3 regions of the Micromonospora sp. CPCC 205561 genome follow, and region 3 is predicted to be linked to each of the others. Evidence: riboswitches for the same ligand, from Rfam matches in the RefSeq annotation. Region 3 holds a riboswitch; each other region holds the start of a gene.
The links. Region 3 has a riboswitch for cyclic di-AMP ahead of V6V16_RS05940 (C40 family peptidase). Riboswitches for the same ligand answer to the same signal wherever they lie in the genome.
Positions count from the first base shown of each region.

Region 1: another riboswitch for cyclic di-AMP. It lies ahead of V6V16_RS02685 (coiled-coil domain-containing protein); the one in region 3 lies ahead of V6V16_RS05940 (C40 family peptidase).
Region 2: another riboswitch for cyclic di-AMP. It lies ahead of V6V16_RS06090 (coiled-coil domain-containing protein); the one in region 3 lies ahead of V6V16_RS05940 (C40 family peptidase).

Region 1 is NZ_JBAKHV010000002.1:95,826-100,034, reverse strand. Features, by position in the region: gene V6V16_RS02690 (carbonic anhydrase) at 1-677, shown strand, start outside; gene V6V16_RS02685 (coiled-coil domain-containing protein) at 824-1,843, opposite strand; cyclic di-AMP (ydaO/yuaA leader) riboswitch at 1,848-1,978, opposite strand; gene V6V16_RS02680 (YibE/F family protein) at 2,145-3,503, opposite strand; gene V6V16_RS02675 (metal-sensitive transcriptional regulator) at 3,846-4,148, opposite strand.
Region 2 is NZ_JBAKHV010000006.1:21,900-26,108, forward strand. Features, by position in the region: gene V6V16_RS06085 (hypothetical protein) at 18-494, shown strand; gene V6V16_RS06090 (coiled-coil domain-containing protein) at 799-1,866, opposite strand; cyclic di-AMP (ydaO/yuaA leader) riboswitch at 1,880-2,011, opposite strand; gene V6V16_RS06095 (cation diffusion facilitator family transporter) at 2,165-3,082, opposite strand; gene V6V16_RS06100 (HelD family protein) at 3,218-4,209, opposite strand, start outside.
Region 3 is NZ_JBAKHV010000005.1:170,463-174,671, reverse strand. Features, by position in the region: gene V6V16_RS05945 (N-acetylmuramoyl-L-alanine amidase) at 1-1,367, opposite strand, end outside; cyclic di-AMP (ydaO/yuaA leader) riboswitch at 1,605-1,740, shown strand; gene V6V16_RS05940 (C40 family peptidase) at 1,753-2,793, shown strand; gene dcd (dCTP deaminase) at 2,865-3,443, opposite strand; gene V6V16_RS05930 (pyridoxamine 5'-phosphate oxidase family protein) at 3,522-4,070, shown strand; gene V6V16_RS05925 (zinc metalloprotease) at 4,204-4,209, opposite strand, start outside.

The sequences.
Region 1 (4,209 bases), on a different contig from region 3:
CGCCGGCCACGGACACCCCGGCCGGCGTCACGCACGCCGTACCCGCGGACCCGGAGCAGGCCCTGGCCGAGCTGCACGCCGGCAACCGGCGCTTCGTGACCGGCTCCCCACGCCATCCCAACCAGGACGCAGACCACCGTGCGGCGGTCGCCGACGGGCAGCACCCCTTCGCCGTGATCGTCGGCTGTTCCGACTCCCGCCTCGCCGCCGAGATCATCTTCGATCGCGGGCTCGGTGACCTCTTCGTGGTCCGCACCGCCGGGCACACCATCGGTCCCGAGGTGCTGGGCAGCGTGGAGTACGCCGTGACGGTCCTGCGTACGCCGCTGGTGGTGGTGCTCGGGCACGACTCCTGCGGCGCCGTCCAGGCGGCGCGCGCGGCGGACGCCACCGGCACCCGGCCGGCCGGGCACCTCTGCGCCGTGGTGGACGCGGTGGTGCCCAGCCTGCGCCGGGCCGCCGCCGAGGGCGTGGACGACCTCGAACGGATCGTCGACATCCACATCGCCAACACCGTCGAGGCCATGCTGGAGAGGTCCGCGGTGCTCGCCGCGGAGGTGACCGCCGGGCGGTGCGGGGTGGTCGGGATGTCGTACCGCCTGAGCGCCGGCGAGGTGAGCACGGTGGCCTCGGTGGCGGCCGGCACGGCGTCGCCGACCGCCGCCGTGCCCGCCTGACGACAGCCGACCGCCGCCGCCGTGCCCGCCTGACAGCCGCTCTGCGGCCCGCCGGCGCGGCCCGGGGTGGCGCACGCGGCGGCGGCCCGTGACGACGCGACAGGGCCGCTCCGCGTCCGCGGGGCGGCCCTGTCGTCGGGGCGTCTCTAGAGCAGTGACACGTGGACGTGGTCCGTGTGGTTCGACGGGCCGCTGTAGGAACTCCAACCGGTCGCCGGGAACCAGATCTGCCGGTTCCAGATCACGTAGTAGATGCCGAGCCGATCGGCGTTGCGGACCAGGAACGCGGTGAGGTTGTTGCCGTACATGTAGGTGTCGTCGTTGTGCCAGGGGGAGAACCCGCTGCGCTGCAGCGACCAGTCGCAGGCCCGACCCTTCGGATGCTCGTACGGCCCGCCGGAGCGGTAACAGCCGACGAAGCGGTCGAACTTGGCCCGCTTGACCTCCTTGTACATGTGCAGCGTCCGCGCGGTGATGCAGCCCGAGGTGGTCGGGTCGTTCTCGGTGCAGCCCAGGGGCTTCCAGTCGCCGTCCGCGGTACGCCCCGGCGCCATCCGGGCGACCGGCGAGGTGGCGACCACCTTGCCGCTGGTCAGCCCTCTCCCGCCGACGAGTGCGAGCGCCTTCTCCGCCTCGCGCTTGCCGCGGGCCATCTCGTTCGTCAGCTTCGTCTGCTCGCGGACCTCGGCGTCGAGGGCCAGCTTGGCCTGCTCGGCGCGGGTCTTGACCTCGTTCACCGCGGCGAGCTTCTTGGCGTTGACCATGTTCAGCTCGTCGAGGGCGGCGGCGCGCTTGACGAACGAGTCGGGGCTCGCGGTGTCCAGCAGCATCGACACCGCGCCGATCCGCCCGGTGCGGTAGGACTGGGCGGCGATCTGGCTGACCTGCGGGGCGAGCGCCTCCAGCTCGGCCTGCGACCGGTCGACCTCCAGGGCCAGTTCGAGCTGGCGCTTCTTGGACTTCTCCAGCTTGGCCTTGGCCTGGACGTAGCTGCGGTTCCGCGCCTCGATCAGGTCGTCGAGCAGCTTGGGCTCGTTGTCCCCGTGCCCCGAGGGCTTGGGTGGGGTGGTCGGTGCCGCCGCCGCCGGAAGGGGTCCGACGAGGACGGCCAGGGCGGCGAGCACGGCCACCACGGGCGTCGACCAGCGGCGTAGGGGTGCCGTCACAGTTTTCCCTTCCGTCGACCGCCGACCGGGTTAGCTGACGGGTTCGGGGCGGAAGTGGCCCCTACCGCTGTCGCGGATTCACCCCAGTTACCTGGGTCCCCGGCTCGCCTGGCGGCGATTGGGCGGCGGTACCGCAGGCGCCGCTGCGCGCCTTCGGCGGTGACCGGCAGCGAGGTTACCCGAGAGTGCTCCCGGGGATCTACGTCCCCAAGCCGACCAAATGCGTTGTTTCCCAGCGGCGGAGGGTGAGCAGTGACGCGTCTATCAGCGCCGACGTCCCTTTTGGTCACGCTGCGGAGTCTCACCATGCGGTGTCCGTACTGTCCCGGTCGGGCCAGCGGCCGGCGGCGGTGGGCGGCGGGTCCCCGGCGCGCGGGCCGCTGAGCGCCTCCAGCGCCTCGGAGCGGTCGGCCGCGGGCCGGGGGGCCGGGGCGGGCGTGGTCGCGGCGACGCCCTGCCCGGCGGCGGCCCCGCCGCGCCGGCCGGCCGTGGTCACCACGGCGGCCAGCCCGGTGGTCAGGGGCACGGCGGCGATCAGACCCAGGGTGGCGACCGCGCTGCGGACGATCTCCTGGGCCAGGAACTCGCTGGTCAGGATCTGGGTCACCGCCCGGGAATCGGCGGTCAGCAGGAGCAGCACCGGCAGTGAGGCACCGGCGTACGCCAGCACGATGGTGTTCACCGTCGAGGCGATGTGTGCCCGCCCGACCCGGGTCGCCGCCCGGTAGAGCTGCCCGCGGGACAGCCCGGGGTTGGCGTGCGCCAGCTCGGTGACGGTGGCGGCCTGGGTCACCGTCACGTCGTCGAGCACGCCGAGGGAGCCGATGATGATCCCGGCCAGCAGCAGGCCGTGCAGGTCCACGTCGGCCTGGAACATCGACAGCGTCGTGGCGTCCTCGCTGCCGAAGCCGGTCAGATGGGTCGCGGCGGTGGCGATCGTGCCGAGGACGCCGGTGAGCACCAGGCTGCCCAGGGTGCCGAGCACGGCGACCGAGGTCTGCGCGGTCACGCCGTGGGTGAGGTAGAGCACCACGAACATGATCAGGGCCGCCCCGACGACCGCGACCAGCAGCGGTGGGCTCCCGGCGCTGATGCCGGGCAGCACGAAGGTCAGCAGGATGGCGAAGCTCGCCGCCAGGCCGGCCAGCGCCGCCAGCCCGCGCCACCGCCCGAACGCGACGATCGCCGCCGCGAAGAGCGCCACCAGCCAGATCAGCGGCGCGCCCCGCTGGTGCTCCGAGATGCTGTAGGCGCTGACGGTGGGGTCGGCGGGGTCGGTGAGCTCGACCAGGATGATCTCGTCCCCGACGGCCACGGTCGGAGCGCCGGGGCCGGCCGGCACGGGCGTCTCCACCTGCTGGCCGGCGTCGGGGCCGTCGTCCACCCGCACGGTGACCGTGCCGCAGGGGCCCTGCGCCGCGTCCGGGCTCCCCTCCGGGGTCTCCGGGGCCGGCGGGCACGGCTCCGTCACCACCCGGGTCACCGTGCCGTGCTGACGGGGCGGTTCGTCGCTGCCGGCCGCGGGATCGGGTGCGTCCCACGGCCAGAGGGCCAGGGCCGCGACCAGCGTGGCCACGAAGAGAGGCACCACCGTCGCGACGAGGATCCGCCGCACCCCCGGCGGGGCGGACGGAGCGGGACGGGTGTGGTCGGCGCCCATCGAGTTCTCCCAACGAATCCGGGGCGGGGTACGGGCCAACGGGCCGGTCGGTTCAACGCCGCGGCACGGCGCGGCCGGAGGAGAGCCTCCGGCGGCGGGTCGGTCACGTACCGCGGCCGCCGGCCCGTCCCGGTCGGGGACGGCCGGCCGCCGCGCGGTCGGGGGCGCGGGGCGGGCGGTACGCGATCCGGAGGGTCACCGGCCGAATGGTAGCCACCCCGGCATCCGGGCGCAGGTCGCGCGGGGTGGTGTCGGTGCGCGCGTCGGCGCGTGGGCCCGGCGGCAGGTCGTCGGCCCGGCTCCCGCGGTCGGGGTCGGCCGGGCCGCCCGGCGCGGGCCGGGTCAGCCGCGCTTCATGAGGCGACCGACGGCGGCCATCATCTCGGTGGCCATCTCGTCGGCCCGCCCCTCGGCCGCGCCCTCGTGCATGCAGTGCCGCGCGTGCCCGTCGAGCAGGCCGAGCGCGACCTTGTCCAGGGCGGCCTGGATCGCCGAGATCTGGGTGAGCACGTCGATGCAGTAGCGGTCGTCGTCGACCATCTTCTCGATGCCACGGACCTGCCCCTCGACGCGGCGCAGCCGCGCGAGCAGCTGATCCTTGGTGGCGGTGTAGCCCCGGATCGGGGTGGGCGTCGGTGTGGTCATGCGGTCGAGGATACCGTACCCCTCGGGGGTATGGTACGTTCGTCTCCGGCCGGTATACCCC
Region 2 (4,209 bases), on a different contig from region 3:
ACGTTCACTGGGTGAGCATGACCGTCACATATCCCGGTCTCGCTCGTCTTAAGGACATGACCCTGAAGACGAAACAGCTCGTCGTCGCGGTACTCGCGATTTCCGCCGCGTTCGTGGGCGTCTGGGCGGCGGTGTTGCCGGTGTCCTTCTACAACGACTTCCCCCTGCCGGGACGCCGTTGGGTGTCGACCCTCGGGCCATACTCCGAACATCTCATCCGAGACGTCGGCGGCCTCTATCTCGCCCTGCTGGTGCTCAGCGTCTATGCATTCCGCCGCCCCACTGTCGCCGCGATGCACATGGCCGGTGGCGCCTGGCTGATCTTCAGTGCCGAGCATTTCCTGTGGCACATGTTGCACCTGCAGATGTTCCCCATGGTCGACAAAATCGGCCATGTGCTCGGCCTTGGTGGCGTCCTGGTGCTCTCGATCCTGCTGCTGTTTCCCGATCGCACGCGCGGTGGTACGTCCGATCCCCACGCCGAGAAGACGTGAGCCGGACCGCCGCGACGAGCCGCGACCACGCCTCGAAGACCACGTCCTCGTCCATGGCCGCCACGCCTGGCTCTCCGTCGCCCGATCCGTGACCACAGAAGGAGAACCAGTCCCGGCGACGACATGATCATCGGTCATACCCGTACCCGAGATCCGAAGACTGCTCACCGCACTCGTAGTGCGATCAACCCACCCACCAGAACGCGTCCGGGCTTGGTCCCGACGGCGCAGACGACGCCGACACCAAGCCCGAACCTGCCACTACCGACGACGCGGCCACCCCTGACGAACTGCCGTTGCAGGATCAGTAGACCGAGAGATGGACGTGGTTGGTGTGGTCGCTGGACGGGTCGCCGTTGGCCCCGCTGTACGACTTCCACCCGCTGCTGGGCAGCCAGATCTGGCGGTACCAGATCACGTAGAGCACGGCGAGCCGGTCGGCGTTGCGTACGAAGTACGCCGCTAGGTTGTTTCCGTACGTCCGGTCGCCGCCGCTGGCGTCGCCGCCGAAGCCGCCCTTCTGGGCCGCGAAGTCGCAGGCCCGACCCTTCGGATGCTCGCCCGAGCCGCCCGGGCGGTAGCAGGAGACGTACCGGGTGAAGCCCGCCGCCTTGGCCTGGTTGAGCGCGTGCAGGGTGCGGGGGGTGATGCAGCCGTTGGCGGGGGTGGGGTCGTTGACGCTGCACGACTCGGAGGGCCAGGAGCCGTCGGAGTTGCGCGGTGCCGCCTTCGCCGTCTTGTTCGAGGTGCCGCCGGGGGAGCCGCCCCCAGCGGCGGACTGCTGCTTGCGGTTGGCGACCGTCAGCGCCCGTTCGGCCTGTTCCTTGCGCTTGGCCATCACGGTGACCTGCTTGCGCTGTTCCCGGATCTCGCCGTCCAGGGCCAGCTTGGTGCGGGCCGCCTCGTCGCGCGTCCCCTGGAGTTCGCGCAGGGCGCGGTCCTCGTTGGCGGCCACCGCGTCGAGGGCGGCGGCCCGGTCCATGAAGCCGTCGGGTGAGTTGCTGTTGAGTAGGGCGGAGGCGACGCCGAGCCGGCCGGTGCGGTACGCGACCCCGGCGATCTCCCCGACCTTCGCGGCGCGCTCGGTCAGCTCGGCCTCGTTCGTCTTCAGCTGGGCGGCGAGCTGCTGCTGCCGCTTGACCGACGTCTCCAGGGCGCGCTTGGCGTCCAGGTAGCCCTTGCTGGCGGCCTCCAGCTGCGCGCGCAGGGCGGGGGTGCCGCCCTCCTCGTCCTGCCCGGGTGCCGCGGCGAGCAGGCCGGCGCGGGCCGCGGCCGCCGGGGCGGCGGTGACCGGTGCCACCGCGGTGCCGAGGGCGAGCGCCGTGGCGATCAGGGCCGCCACGCGGGCGGCACGTCGTCGTACAGGTGCCATCACTGGCATACACGTGTCCTTCCGTCAGCCGCCGACCGGGTTAGCTGACGGGTTCGGGACGGAAGATCCCTACCGCTGACGCGGATGCACCCCACGAACATGGTTCCCCGGTTCGCCCCGTCGGGCGATTAGGCGGCGGCCACCGCCGGCACCGGTGGGTGCCGCCTGGCGGAGGCCGAAGCCGAGCCTACCGGTGCCGCTGTGACTGGCGCAGCGGAGGTGACTGACGGTGCGCGTCCACACACGGTCAAATCCGGCATAGCGCGACAATATCATCTCAGAATTAAGGCGCAGCTCATTACCACTCAACCGCCCCGCAGGCCCCGGTGGACGCTCCCGGCTCGATCTGCAACGTGGCGTGCTCGATCCTGAAGTCCTCGTGCAGCGCCGCGCGGGCGGCGCCGAGCACCGCGCCGACCTCCGCGTCGGGCGCCATGGTCAGGTGCGCCGAGGCCACCTCCATCCCGGAGGTCAGCGTCCAGACGTGCAGGTCGTGCACCTCGGCGACGCCGGGCACGGCGGCCAGCCTGTCGTGCACCGCGGTGACCTGGAGGTGCTCCGGAGCGGCCTGCACCAGGATGCGCAGCGCGGCCCGCCCGAGTCGCCAGGTGCGCGGCAGGATGAACACCCCGATCGCGACCGCCACCAGCGGGTCGGCCCACCACCAGTCGGTGACGGTGATCAGCAGGGCCGCCCCGATCACGCCGAGTGAGCCCAGGAGGTCGGCCAGCACCTCCAGGTACGCGCCCTGGACGTTGATGCTCTCCTGCGCCCCGGAGCGCAGCAGCGCGAAGGCGCCGACGTTGGCGAGCAGGCCGAGCACCGCGACCGCGAGCATCGGGCCGGCGAGCACCTCCGGCGGGTCGCCGAAGCGGCGTACCGCCTCGATGACGACGTAGACCGCGACGCCGGAGAGCAGCACGGCGTTGGCCAGCGCGGCGAGCACCTCCAGCCGGTAGAGGCCGAAGGTGCGCTGCGGGTCCGCCCCCGCCCGGCGGGTGGCGGCGATCGCCGCGAGCGCCATGCCGATGCCGAGCACGTCGGTGAACATGTGCCCGGCGTCGCTCAGCAGGGCCAGCGAGCCGGTGCGGAAGGCCGCGACCGCCTCCACCACCATCAGGCCGGCGAGCAGCCCGAAGGCGGCCCAGAGTCGACCCCGGTGGCGGTGTGCGGCGTTCGCCACCGAGCCGTGATGGTGGTCATGACCAGCGCCCACGCGCCACCCCCCGTCCAGGCGTCCCGATCCGCGTCCAATCTATGCTCACATCGCAATGTGTGCAAGTAAGTCGGAGACCCCGGCCGGTCGGCCAGGGGGACGCCGGCGGGGCGAAGTGGGGTGGGCCCGGCGGCCTCAGCCGGTCGGGTCGACGGTGGTCAGCCGCTGGGTGGCCCGGGAGAGCGCGACGTAGAGCGTGCGCACCCCGGAGCCGGGGTCGGCCCGGATCTCGCCCGGGGCGACGAGGACGACCCCGTCGTACTCCATGCCCTTGGCCTCCAGGCTGGTGACCACCTGCAGGCGCGGCGCGCCCAGCCCGGCCAGCCAGCCGGCCACCTCGTCGCGGCGGGGCACCGGGGTGATCACGCCGACGGTGCCCTCGACCTCTGCCAGCAGCGCGGCGGCCGCCGCCACCACGGCGGCCCGCAGCTCCGCCGGCGGCACCGCCAGCTCGACCGGGTCGACGCCGGTCGAGCGCACCGCCCGGGGCAGCGGGAGGTCGGGGTGCAGGCGGCGGATCTCGGCCGCCGCCACCGCGAAGATCTCCGCCGAGTTGCGGTAGTTCGTGGTCAGGGTGAAGCGGTGCCGCCTGCGTCGCCCCAGCGCCTGGTCCCGGGCCCGGTCCAGCTCGTCCGGATCGCCCGTCCACGCCGTCTGCGCCGGGTCGCCCACCACGGTCCACGAGGCCAGCCGGCCGCGCCGGCCGATCATGCGCCACTGCATCGGCGAGACGTCCTGCGACTCGTCGACGACCACGTGGGCGTACTCCCGGTAGTCCTCCGGGCGCTCCCGGGCCGCCTCACGGGCGGCGCGCTGCCGGTCGGCGAAGGTGCTCAGCTCCCGGACGCCGCCGGCGAGCTGGAACGGGTCCCGCTTCGCCCGGGCGGGCCGCAGCGGCTTGCCGAGCAGCGCGTCCAGCTCGTCCAGCAGCGCGACGTCGGCGATCGTCAGCCCGTCGTCGTCCAGACGCCGGTACGCGTCGGCCAGCAGCCGGATCTCGGCCCGGGAGAGGATCCCCAAGGCGTAGCGGTGCAGCCGGTCCGGGCGGGCCAGCCAGCCCAGCACGTGCCGGGGGTGCAGCCGGGGCCACCACGCCTTGAGGAACTCCCGGAACTCCGGCCGCTCGG
Region 3 (4,209 bases):
TTGGTGGCGAAGTCCGGGTCGATGGTGACCAGTCCGGTGCGGTGCGTGCCGGTCGAGAAGAACGGCGCCTTGAGCAGGTCGAAGTAGTGCGACCAGTTCCAGTACGGTCCCGGGTCCCAGTGCATGCCGCGCACGTTCGCGGCGACGGTGCCGGGGACGTTGTCGTGCCCGATGATGTGGTCGCGGTCCAGCGGGATGTTGTACGCCCGAGCCAGGTGGCGGACCAGCTTGGCGGAGGTGCGGTACATCGCCTCGGTGTACCAGGTGCCGTGCCCCGCGAAGCCCTCGTGCTCCAGGCCGATGGACTTGGAGTTCACGTACCAGTTGCCGGCGTGCCAGCCGACGTTCTTGGTCTTGATGTGCTGGGCGATGTGGCCGTCCACCGAGCGCAGGGTGTAGTGCCAGCCCACCCGCTTCGGGTCCTTGACCAGGTTGACGCTCGGCCCGAAGTAGCCCTCGGTGTCGTGGATGACGATGTACTCGATCTTCTGCTGCGCGGGCCGGTCGGCGAGGTCGTGGTTGCCGTAGTCGCCGAGCGTCGGGCCGTACTGCTGGTAGGGGGCCGGGATCCACTCACAGGAGATGTCGCTCGGGCACTCCAGCCCGTCGGGCCGGGTGAGCTTGCGCAGGCGCAGCCGGTCCAGCCAGGAGCGGTCCGGCTGGATCGCGCGGCCGGCCAGCGTGACCCGCTGCCCGTCGTCGGTCACCCGGCTGTCGCCCGTGGCGATGGTCGCGTACACCTCGTTGGCGAAGGCCGCCGCGGCGTCGGCGCTGTCCGCGCCGGAGTACCGGGCGACCGCGCCGTACCAGGCCGCCGGGTCGGTGCCGGCGCCGACCGGGGCGCCGATCTCCTTCTGGTACGCGGCCAGCAGCGCCGCGCCGCCCCGGATGTTCGCCGTGACGTCCGTCCGCAGCGTCTCCTCGCTGGCGCCGGTCAACGCGGCGGCGGCGTCGACGGTACGCAGCGCGGCCTCGGCGGGAGGCGGGGTGGCCGGCGGCTCGTGCGCCTCGGCCAGGGAACGACGGGAGTCGTCGCCGCGCGGGTCCTCGGTGCCCTCGTCGTGGTGGGTGCCCCCGGAGAGGGCGGCCACGTGCTCGGCGTCGGTGAGGTGCATGGGTCCGTAGCCGCCGCTGGTGCTCGGCGTGCCGGCGTTGGTGTCCCAGCGGGACTGCAGGTAGGAGACACCGAGCAGAACGCTCTCCGGCACGCCGTACTCGGCGGCCGCGGCGGCGTACTGCTGCTGCCGATCGGTCGTCGGCGCGGCGGTGGCGGAACCGGCGCCGGCAAGCGGCGTCGCCGCCAGGGCGGCGGCCACGGCGGCGGCCAGCAGGACGCGTCTGCTCCTCGTTGTCGCTGACAGGTGCATCAGACCCCCAGGTCGGACGGGAAAATATGGGTCACCTTCGCCCCGCCCGCCGCCTCCGGTCAATACCTTCCTGTCAGACACTTCAGAAGGAAGGAAATTTTCGTCGCCCGGGTTGCGGTTCTGCCCGACCCAGGTCAGTACGGAGTGTCACGTCCCGGAGGGTTGCGGATCGATAACGGCCGTCTCTACTCTGGTCTTTCGTCGGCCGGTGACACTCCGTCCATCCGGGGCGGTGACGGTCCGACACCGCCGAGTCGCTCCCGAGCGAGCCGGGGACCCAGGTTCTCCGGGGTGAATCCGCAGCCTCTGCGGTAGGGCGTTCCCTTCCCGCCCGAACCCGTCAGCTAACCCGGTAGGCGGAGAGGAAGAAGGAGTCCGGACCCCGGTGGCACACCATGCCCCGCGGCCACCGTCGGCACGGTCGGTACCCGCCGGCCCCACGACGGCTGCGCCGCGCCCACGCTGGTACCGCTGCACCACCGCCCTGGCCGCCCTGGCCGCGTTCGCCGTCGTACTGACCGGCGGCGCCACGGCGGCCCACGCCGAACCGACGGTAGCCGAGATCGAGCGCCAGATCGACGAGGACTGGAACGAGCTCGAACCGGTCATCGAACGGCACAACGCCACCCGCCAGGACCTTGCCGCCAGGCGCAGGCAGGCCGACGCCCTCGCCGCGCAGATCAAGCCGCTGGAGAAGCAGGTCGACCAGGCGATGGAGAAGGTCGGCGCGCTGGCCGTCCGCGCCTACAAGGGCGAGACCCTCTCCACCGTCAACGCCCTGCTCGGCAGCCGCTCGCCGAGCGAGATGGTCGGGCAGCTCGAACTGCTCGACCGCTTCGCCCACCACCAGCAGCAGGACGTGCGGCGGGTCGTCGAGCTGCGGGACCGGCTGGCCGCCAAGAAGGCGCCGCTGGACGAGATGGTCGGCCAGCTCGGCCGGACCGAGGCCCAGCTCGCCGCGAAGAAGAAGCAGATCAACGCCGAGATCGACCGCTTGCAGAAGCTGCGACTGCGGATCTACGGCAGCGGCGGCGGCGGGCCGCTGCGCCCCGCGCCCTGCCCGGCCAGCTATCCCGGCGGCGCGGCCGGCACCGCCGTGAAGTTCGCCTGCGCCCAGATCGGCAAGCCCTACGTCTGGGGCGCCGAGGGCCCGAACTCGTACGACTGCTCCGGGCTGATGCTCGCCGCCTGGGCGAAGGCCGGGGTCTCGCTGCCGCACAACGCCGCACAGCAGCGCCGGGCCACCGCCACCGTCAGCCGGGGCGAGCTGCGCCCGGGTGACCTGGTCTTCTACTACAGCGACCTGCACCACGTGGGCATGTACGTCGGCGGCGGCTGGGTGGTGCACGCCTCCCGGGCCGGGGTGCCGATCAGGATGAAGAAGGTCGACGACGGCCCGATCCACAGCTACGGCCGACCCGGCTGAGAGCGACAGGAAGGGCCCTCTTCCCGCCGCTCCGGCGCGGCAGAGGGCCCTTCCTCATGCCCGAAGCCGGGTCAGCGGGTCGGCCAGGTGCGCCAGTGCTGCCAGGAACGGCTCGGGGTGGGGCCGCGCTGCCCCTGGTAGCGCGAGCCGTAGACGGCCGAGCCGTAGGGGTGCTCGGCCGGCGACGAGAGCCGGAAGATGCAGAGCTGACCGATCTTCATGCCCGGCCAGAGGGTGATCGGCAGGTTCGCCACGTTGGACAGTTCGAGGGTGACGTGACCGGAGAAGCCCGGGTCGATGAAGCCCGCCGTGGAGTGGGTGAGCAGCCCGAGCCGGCCCAGGCTCGACTTGCCCTCCAGCCGCCCGGCGAGCTGGTCGCCGAGCGAGATCACCTCCAGCGTCGAGGCCAGCACGAACTCGCCCGGGTGCAGCACGTACGGCTCGCCCTCCGGCACCTCGACCATCGAGGTCAGGTCGTCCTGCTGCTGCGCCGGGTCGATGTGGGTGTAGAGGTGGTTGTTGAAGACCCGGAAGAGCTTGTCCAGGCGCACGTCGATGCTGGACGGTTGCACCAGCGCGGGCTCGAACGGCTCCAGCGCGAGCGTGCCCGCCTCGATCTCGGAGGCCAGGTCGCGGTCGGAGAGCAGCATCGGAACACCTTAGCGAGCGGCGGGCGTGACCTGCGTGTCGGAGTGCGCCTTCGTACATTTGTTCGATAGAATGCCGGCATGGCTTCCTGGTCCGAATTCGCCGCCGACGAGCCCCGCCTCGCCGACGGGATCCGCCTTCTCATGCAGCAGTACGGGCCGGGCTTCGGCTACCTGGCCACCGTCCGCGCCGACGGCGGGCCCCGGGTGCACCCCGTCTCCCCGGTGATCACCGACGAGGGGCTCTTCTGCTTCGTCGTCGACTCGCCCAAGCGGCGCGACCTGGAGCGTGACGGCCGCTACGCGCTGCACTCGTTCCCGCCGGAGGAGAGCGACGACGAGGCCTACGTCGCCGGCCACGCCCGGCCGGTCACCGACCCGGCCCGGGTCGCCCGGCTCGCCCACGGCCACCGGGCCGCGCCGCAGGTCGACTGGCGCGTCTTCGAGTTCACCGTCGACGTCGCGATGCTGGCCCGACGCGAGCCCGGCGTCGCGGGCGGCGCGGGCGACACGCACGCCCGGCCCGCCGTCCAGGTGTGGCTCGATCCCCAGGCGGCCGCGGTCGGCGCCGCCGTGCTGCCCGAGCCCCGGTCGGCACGCGCCGGCCAGGCCGCCCGTCCGGCCGCCTGAGACTCGCGGTGCGGCGTCCCGGGCCGTCCCCGTCCGGGCGCCGCACCGCGGCCCCGCCCCGCCCGGCCGTGCGTACAGACGACGGTGCCGGCCCCGTCGACCGGGGCCGGCACCGTCGGGCCGTACGGCGGGATCAGGC